2 regions of the Shewanella sp. 5S214 genome follow, and region 2 is predicted to be linked to the other one. Evidence: riboswitches for the same ligand, from Rfam matches in the RefSeq annotation. Region 2 holds a riboswitch; the other holds the start of a gene.
What was found. A riboswitch is a leader RNA that binds a small molecule or an ion and turns the genes downstream of it on or off. The one in region 2 is predicted to bind cyclic di-GMP.
Positions count from the first base shown of each region.

Region 1 (4,438 bases), on a different contig from region 2:
GTGGTTGCTGCAGTAGATGTGCCAGTAACGTTAAAGATCCGCACAGGTTGGGAGCCTGAACATCGTAATGGTGTTGAAATAGCCCAAATTGCTGAAGATTGTGGCATTGTCTCGCTCGCCGTTCACGGCCGAACCAGACAATGCATGTACAAAGGCTTTGCTGAGTACGACACCATTAAAGCAATTAAACAGACTGTCTCAATTCCTGTTGTCGCCAACGGGGACATCGACACACCAGAGAAGGCCAAGTTTGTGCTTGACTACACTGGCGTTGACGCCCTGATGATTGGAAGAGGTGCACAAGGAAGGCCATGGATTTTTAAAGAAATCCTATATTACTTGGAAACAGGTAAAAAGTTAGCGCCAATTAAGGCAGAAGAGCAACGCACTGTGATGCTTGAACACCTTAATAAACTTTATGACTTATATGGCGAATACAAAGGTGTCCGATTTGCTAGAAAGCATGTCGGGTGGTACCTAAACCATGAGGAACAGCGCCAATTTCGTGCTGACTTCAATCGGCTTGAAACCGCTGCCCAGCAACATTCCCTCGTAGAATGTTATTTTGATGAATTAGTTTAGAATTTAATAAAGAGCAGAATAGAATGTTTGATCAGACAACTAACACAGAAGTTCACCAGCTTACCGTAGGCAAAATCGAAACAGCAAACGGCACTATCAAGCCGCAGTTATTACGTGACGCAGTAAAACGTGCCGTGACTAACTTCTTCTCTCAGTTAGACGGTCAGGAAGCTTCTGAAGTATATGAAATGGTATTGTGCGAAGTTGAAGCACCTTTACTAGACATCATCATGCAACACACTCGTGGCAACCAAACGCGCGCTGCTAATATGTTAGGTATCAACCGTGGTACTTTACGTAAGAAATTAAAGAAATACGGCATGAACTAAGACCTAGCGTCTAAGTGATTGTAATGAAACGGGCTTATCAGTAATGATAAGCCCGTTTTGCTTATATGTACCTTCATATGTACCCTGAGTAAATTCCTTACAAAGTAACGTAAATAAAAACTCATACTCCTGATCCACCCAAAATCAAAAACTCGCAACATCCTCAATAGCCTAATGAGTTCTCAATCATGATGAATGCATCGCTGATCTCAACCTTGATGAATTTCTTAATGAATTTGAACTAAGGCTAACGCTCTTCAATAGCCCAACCTTTTCAAATAAAATAAAACTCGCAGATGATAAAAAGTGGCAACAGTTGCTAGATGGTAACCCTAACACTTAATGTTTAACGCTTAAGTATTTTTCTTATTTTTTGACACCTTGATTTTCAACCAAAAAATACTTCATTAATTACAAATCCTTAACTAAAAATAAACAGAAGCATTTGATTTTCATCATTGTCAAAAAAACATCACATATAAAAATATTTATCTTAATCGGATTATTTCATTGCATTTTTATAAAAGTTAAGACTATGCTAATGAAACAAATGACAACGCTGTCACTTGTTTGAGAAAGGCAAACCAATTGAAAGATTGGGACGCAAAGCCTCCGGTCTAAGGGGAATTTAGTACCTATGATAGCGGGGACACCACAGGGATCCTTCTTCATGCATTTTTGACGCATGAGTTTTAGAAAGAACAGCTGTCCTGTTCGCGTTTTTTGCCTTATTGGTTTAAATAATTCAATAGGGAAGTCTCATGTTTAATACACGTATTTCAACATTAGCGTTGATTATTTCATCTTCGTTATCTGCACATGTTATCGCTGCCACTCCGGGTAAACCCACTATTGGTTGGGGTGAAACAAAGTTTGCCATCATCGAGGTTGATCAAGCCGCAACAGCCTACAACCAATTAGTGAAAGTCAAAGATGCAGCGGATGTATCAGTTAACTGGAATCTTTGGAGTGGTGATGTTGGCACTGTGGCGAAAGTACTGCTTGATGGTAATGCGGTATGGGAAGGCCCTTCGAGTGCATCTGGCTCTGCAAGTTTCAAGGTACAGCAAGGTGGCCGCTATCAAATGCAAGTTCAGCTGTGTAACAGCGATGGTTGTACGGCGAGCGATGCCAAAGAAATTATGGTCGCAGATACAGATGGCAGCCACTTAGTGCCACTCAATGCTCCGCTTAAAGAAAACAACCGTCCCTATGCCAATAAATCAGGCAAAGTGGTCGGCAGTTACTTTGTTGAATGGGGGGTGTACGGCCGCAAATTCGCGGTCGATAAGCTCCCTGCACAAAATTTAACTCATATTTTATATGGTTTTACCCCAATATGCGGCGGGGATGGTATCAACGACAGCTTGAAAGAAATCGACGGCAGTTTCCAAGCGCTCCAACGTGCCTGTAGTGGCCGTGAAGATTTTAAAGTGGCTATCCACGATCCTTGGGCGGCGGTCCAAATGCCTCAGGCTGGTGTGAGTGATTTTTCTGATCCTTACAAAGGTAATTTCGGTCAATTGATGGCACTTAAGCAAGCTTATCCTGATTTGAAAATTTTGCCTTCTGTTGGCGGCTGGACATTATCCGATCCATTCTATTTTCTAGGAGATAAAACCAAGCGTGATGTTTTTGTGGCATCAGTTAAAGAATTCTTACAAACGTGGAAATTTTTCGATGGTGTAGACATTGATTGGGAGTTCCCCGGGGGGAGCGGTGCAAACCCAAGTTTAGGCAATGCTAATGATGGCGAAACCTATGTCATTTTGATGCGAGAACTGCGAGCCATGTTAGATGAGTTAAGCGCTGAAACGGGACGAAGTTATGAACTGACCTCAGCCATTAGCGCTGGTGACGATAAAATTGCCAAAGTTGATTATCAAGCTGCCCAGCAATACATGGATTACATCTTTTTAATGAGCTACGACTTCAACGGCGGCTGGACCAATACCGAACTTGGCCATCAAACCAATTTGTATGAAGCCAGTTGGGATCCTGATACCCGCTACACCACAGACAAAGGGGTGAAAAACCTTTTAGCGCAAGGTGTTACGCCTGGTAAAATTGTGGTCGGTGCGGCTATGTATGGCCGTGGTTGGACTGGCGTTAATGGCTACACTGGCAATAATCCATTCACGGGTACGGCCACCGGTAAAGTAAAAGGCACATGGGAAGATGGCGTGGTGGATTATCGCCAGATCGTGAATGAGTACATGGGGAGCGGTTGGACTTATAACTACGATGAAACCGCCGAAGCACCGTCAGTGTTTAACCCAACGACAGGCGATTTGATTACCTTTGACGATCCTCGTTCGGTAAAAGCCAAAGGCCAATATGTGTTATCAAATCAACTTGGAGGACTATTCGCTTGGGAAATTGATGCTGATAATGGCGATATTCTTAATGCGATGCACGAAGGTCTTGGCCACGATGAAGGCACTACGCCACCGGTGAATAAAGCCCCTATTGCCAATGCTGGAGCAGACATATCAGTAACTGGCCCTGCCGATGTAACACTTAATGGAAATGGTTCACGTGATCCTGAAAATGGCGCCCTAACGTATCTTTGGACACAAGTATCCGGCCCAACGATAACTCTCGCTAACGCGGATATGGCCAATGTCATTATCCCATTAGAAGCCACTCTGACCGATGTCGTCTATGGTTTTAGCCTTCAAGTAACGGATCCTCAAGGTGCATCGGCAACAGATTCAGTCCTTTTAACGAATAAGGCGGATGCGCCTAACCAAGCCCCAGTCGTGAGTGTGGCTGCGACAGCCATTGTCGAAGCCGGTAAGTCTGTCAGTATTGTAGCCAATGCCTCTGATGCCGATGGTGATGCACTCACTTACAACTGGACTGTGCCAGCAGATATTTCTGCAACAGGACAAAATAGTGCCACGCTAGTCGTCACCGGTGCCAATGTCACAGAGTCGACTAGCTACTTATTAAGCGTGTTAGTTTCTGATGGTGCTTTAGATGCCAATGGCTCAACCACATTGACAGTCACACCTAAGGTAATCGGTGGGGGCTGTGATGCAACCGACCCTAATGCGGATCAATATCCTACTTGGCAAGCCAACGTGGTTTACAACACGGGTGATACCGTTAGCTACAGTAGTTTAGTTTGGAAAGCTAAGTACTGGACTCAAGGCAATAAGCCTTCCCGCACTGCGGATCAATGGCAGCTAATAAGTGAAGTTGAGTTAGGTTGGGATGCTACCATTGCCTATAGCGGTGGCGCTACGACCAGTTATAACGGCCGTCAATGGCAAGCCAGTTATTGGACCAAAGGTGATATTCCTGGTATGGCTGCTGTTTGGGTAGATATTGGTATAGCTAGCTGCCCATAAAAAGCTTACTTATTAACTACATGTAATCGAAATAAAGCTCTGCATTTTTGCAGAGCTTTTACAGTTTACGGCAGAAGTTCGTGCTGATAAATTTGAACACAAACTCGCTATTTCGCTTGCCTCTATGATGTGGCCTACTCCACATATTCCAGCATTTTCCTGGAGATTCGG
Region 1 is NZ_JBGOOV010000003.1:17,616-22,053, reverse strand. It holds gene dusB (tRNA dihydrouridine synthase DusB) at 1-582, shown strand, start outside; gene fis (DNA-binding transcriptional regulator Fis) at 606-911, shown strand; cyclic di-GMP riboswitch class I at 1,480-1,568, shown strand; gene ACED29_RS02435 (glycosyl hydrolase family 18 protein) at 1,673-4,267, shown strand.
Region 1: another riboswitch for cyclic di-GMP. It lies ahead of ACED29_RS02435 (glycosyl hydrolase family 18 protein); the one in region 2 lies ahead of gbpA (N-acetylglucosamine-binding protein GbpA).

Region 2 (4,438 bases):
TCCGACGTTATTGGCGGCGGTAGAAATGGATGACACTGGCTCCACTCGCATTGGCAACGCGGTGTTTAACCACCCATTTTTAATCCCAGGCGTAGTGACCATAGTATCGAGTGTGTTATTGGCCTTTTTGTTTGGCAGCTTGATTATGTAACCTCACAGTATGCGGCTTGGTATAGTAGTGATGTTAGTTGATTTGATAGCCTTTATGCTCAACATTGGCTTTTATTAAATTAATTAATTGCAAGGTCGCATAGGTTTGAGTCTCTGGGTTGAGGTAAAGCGATTCGTTAAACATCGGCAGTGGCGGTAAGCCATGTTCAAGTGGATCTAAAATCTGCATTTTATCGTTTATTCTAAATTCGGCTACCGGCGCAATCACAAGATCATTTTCGACCGCCATCGATAACGCTTGTGGGGATGGTGTTGACAGTAATACCCTTATCGGACGCATAGACAATTGATGATTGGCGAATACTTGTGCTCGAATAGGGCAGTTTTCTGGGTATAAGCCCACGGGGATGGTTTTGTTTTTATGGGCGTTACCGTTAGCTGCTGCGGCCCAATGAAAGCGGCGCGTAAATAACAGTTCGCCGTTGACGGGGGCTTGCCAGTGAGTTGCGACTATCACGTCAAACTCGCCTTGATGGAGTCGTTTATATAAATTGCCACTTACATCGGTATCGATAACTAATTCTATATTGGTAAATTCACGAATAAACTCTAATAAGCAGCTGCTTAGGTAGCATTTGATAAAATCGGTTGGCACACCAAGGCGGATCACTTCGCGATTTTGACAATCTTTTAACTCATCAAGTGCCTGTAAGTTAAGTTGCATCATTTTATAGGCATAGCTCAGCAGGGTTTCACCTGACTCGGTCAAGGTGACGCCTTTGTTGTCCCTAATCAGCAAAGTTTGACCGACACTTTCTTCAAGCTTTTTAACTTGTAGGCTCAACGTTGATTGGGTTCGGCAAATTTTATCAGCCGCTTTTGACAAGTTGCCACATTCAGCAACAGCGATAAAACTTTCAAGTAAGTCAATTTTTAACATGGGCTATTGAGTAAGTTCATAGTGGTATAAGTATTACTCAATTTAGGCTATCCACAAAGCTTGCTATAGTGTAACTGTGAGGTGTTAATGGTTATTTAATTAAAATATCTTGGAGTAAGGAATGGGTAGCTGGGAGGATCGTGGGAACTACTTGATTGAAGTGTCACAACGTTGTTTAAAAGGCCATAAAACCTTTGATTTATGCCGCTCGCATCTAGTTCAAGCCAGCCAGATATCCAAGGGCACTATTTATAATCACTTTACCTCAGAGGCCGATTTAATTGTGGCCGTAGCCAGTGCAGATTATCGTCATTGGTTAATTCAAGCCGAACAAGATACACAGCAATATAGTGATCCCTATTTACGGTTTATTTTTCATCATTGCCAACGTTTGTACCGTATTTTATCTGAACAATCATTTGTTATTGCTAGAGTGATCCCCAACGAGTCAATACTAATACAAGCCAGCGATTATTATCGCGCCCGTTTTGAGCGAGTACTTAAACAATATCAACAATGGAATGCACAAACCCTGACAGAGATTGGTGAGGTTGGTGGCTTTAATCGTGGTGAGTTGCTTTGTGACTATTTACGCGGTGCTATGATCAACAGTGACGATGCACAAAAGCATCCCGACGATGCTGAAATGTACTACCAGTTTAGTTTTGCCATGACCCAGCTTATGGGCCATTCACACAAACGCATGCCCACGATTAATACATTCTTGCTGTGGCTAGCCGGTAAACCCGCATAAATGATTTATCCTCGCTCTTGAACTCTAAATGCCATGGATCCCCTAACTTCAGTTAACGGTTTGCTCTGGAACGCATTTGGCCAGCTTGGGATAATTATTAATCGCAGTCAATTAAGCGTTTTCTAAACTAAAATCGATAATGGCCCACCTACCTATCTACTCACACAATCGTGTTTTAGTACATCAGTAAAATATGGCAATGTCATCGATGCTATGTTTACAACAGCATGAACCTGAGTTCCTTAATGCTAGAGAGTAGCAGATAAAATCATGTCGCCTTGATCCCACGCCAACACTGAATGTACTTTTTTAAGTGTTTGTATTTATTGTTTTTATATTTTTTGACACGGTTGATATTTGTTGTTAGTTTAGTCGTGTTAGTTGATACCTTGTTATAAATAGCGTTATCACCAAGCTAACACTCATAGTATTTGGCAAACTAATTGAAAAGTTAGGACGCAAAGCTTCCGGTCTAAGGTGGTAAATTAATTTTTACGAAACTAAGATAGCGGAGTTGCCGCAGAGCTCAGGTTCTGCGTGAAACGCACAGCCGTTTTTTTAACGCTGTTGTTTGCCAAAATACCACTTTGATATTGATATCGAGGCCTATCACTTATTTTTAAGTAATAGGTAACCAATGGAGTGCATATAAGTGGCAAATCTTCCTGTTTTACCTCATGTTTCTAAATTAAGCCTACTCGCAGCCTCACTTATGGCTGCAAATTCTTTCGTCAGTCTGTCTGTTGAAGCGCATGGTTATGTGCTATCGCCAGAGTCACGCTCATACGCTTGTAAAACTGGCAATAATGCAAGCTGTGGCGCCGTTCAGTGGGAGCCACAAAGTGTTGAAGGGCCTTCGGGATTCCCTGAATCAGGCCCTGAAGATGGTAAGTTAGCGAGCGCTGCAAATGGTGCCTTTTCTCCTCTAGATGTTCAGAGTCCGGTCCGTTGGTCTAAAACGGATATCAACGCCGGATGGCAGCAATTTACTTGGCAGTTTACCGCTAACCATGTCACCCGTAACTGGCGCTATTATATTACTCGCCACGGGTGGGACCAAAACCAAGCCTTAAGCCGCGCGAGTTTCGATTTAGCGCCTTTTTGTGTGGTCGATGGTGGCATGGTTCAGCCACCTAAATTAGTTACTCATGACTGTTACGTGCCAGAGGGACTAAGTGGTTACCACGTTATTTTAGCCGTATGGCAAGTCGGTGACACCAGCAATAGTTTCTATAATGCTATTGATGTCAATTTGAGTTCAGGCTCGGGAATCCCTAACGAATGGCAAGATGTGGGTGACATTAATCCGTCACTGGATCTCAAGGCTGGTGACAAAGTGATGACCAGGGTATTTGATGCTAATGGCGAGCAGCTCTCTAAGCAAACCACGATTACAATTACCGATGCGACTCAAGGTGATAAACAGAATTGGCCTTTCCTTCTTGCCAGCACTATTAATGCGCAGCAATCACAACTCAATGCAGGACAAAAGAATGCCGCTGGCAGTATCATGCCGGTTTACGGTAAAAATGATATTTTTACCCTAACTGACTCAGGTATTAAGCGTGTCGAAGTCGAGTTTGATTTAGCGCCTGCCCCTGGGAATCAGCTCGATGTGACCTCGCTTGCTGATGCTATTCAAATCAACGATGGTGCGGCTCAAGTTAGTTTTGATGTGACAACCAATTCCGCTATGCAAGTGTCAGCTTATTTATTTAATCATGATGGCGTTGCATCTGGATTTGTGAGTCAAGCGGTTAATAATACCAATGCGAGTTTAGTGCTGGATGTAGTCGCACCTAAAGTTGGCCATTATCACTTACAAGTTAAAGGTGAACCTCAGCAAGGGGATGTCATCCAGCAGAACTTTGATGTGTTTTTAAAGGATGAGCTACCAGTATCAGAAGCCGACTTCGTGTTTCCAGCTGAAGTGACGCGTTATGTTACCGGTACTAAGGTTTTGCAGCCTAAGACAGGTAAGGTTTATCAATGTAAACCTTTTCCATACGGCGGCTACTGTATGCAGTGGTCAGCTTCTGCTACCAGTTATGAGCCGGGCGTAGGAGCTTCTTGGGCGGTAGCATGGACTGAATTGTAAAATCGGAACATCATATAAGAGATTCAAATAGGTTTAAATCTCTTTTTTAGGTTTAAATAAAGATAAAAAAACCGTGAATACCGATTAAGGTGTTCACGGTTTTTTATTGATTATCAGTCGCTTATCTCATAGTAACAAATTCTTCAGCACCCGTTGGGTGTATTGCTACTACTGAATCAAAATCTGCTTTAGTCGCGCCCATTTTCATGGCCACGCCAAAGCCTTGTAGTATTTCGTCCATACCAAAGCCGATACCGTGAATACCAACGACGACTTCATTATCACCTGCACACACTAGCTTCATTTTACAGGCTTGGCGATGTGCGGTTACTGCAGAGTACATTGAAGTAAATGTTGAGGTATACACCTTAATATTGTCTTGGCCATATTTTTCAGCCGCTTCAGGCTCTGTTAAGCCCATAGTACCTATGGGTGGATGGCTAAAGACTACAGTAGGAATTAAGCTGTAATCCATTTTTGCATCGGGCATGTTACCAAATAAACGCTCTGACAATAAACGACCCGCTTTAACGGC
Region 2 is NZ_JBGOOV010000007.1:123,818-128,255, reverse strand. It holds gene ACED29_RS06790 (anaerobic C4-dicarboxylate transporter) at 1-151, shown strand, start outside; gene ACED29_RS06785 (LysR family transcriptional regulator) at 185-1,051, opposite strand; gene ACED29_RS06780 (TetR/AcrR family transcriptional regulator) at 1,173-1,805, shown strand; cyclic di-GMP riboswitch class I at 2,229-2,327, shown strand; gene gbpA (N-acetylglucosamine-binding protein GbpA) at 2,458-3,903, shown strand; gene gorA (glutathione-disulfide reductase) at 4,025-4,438, opposite strand, start outside.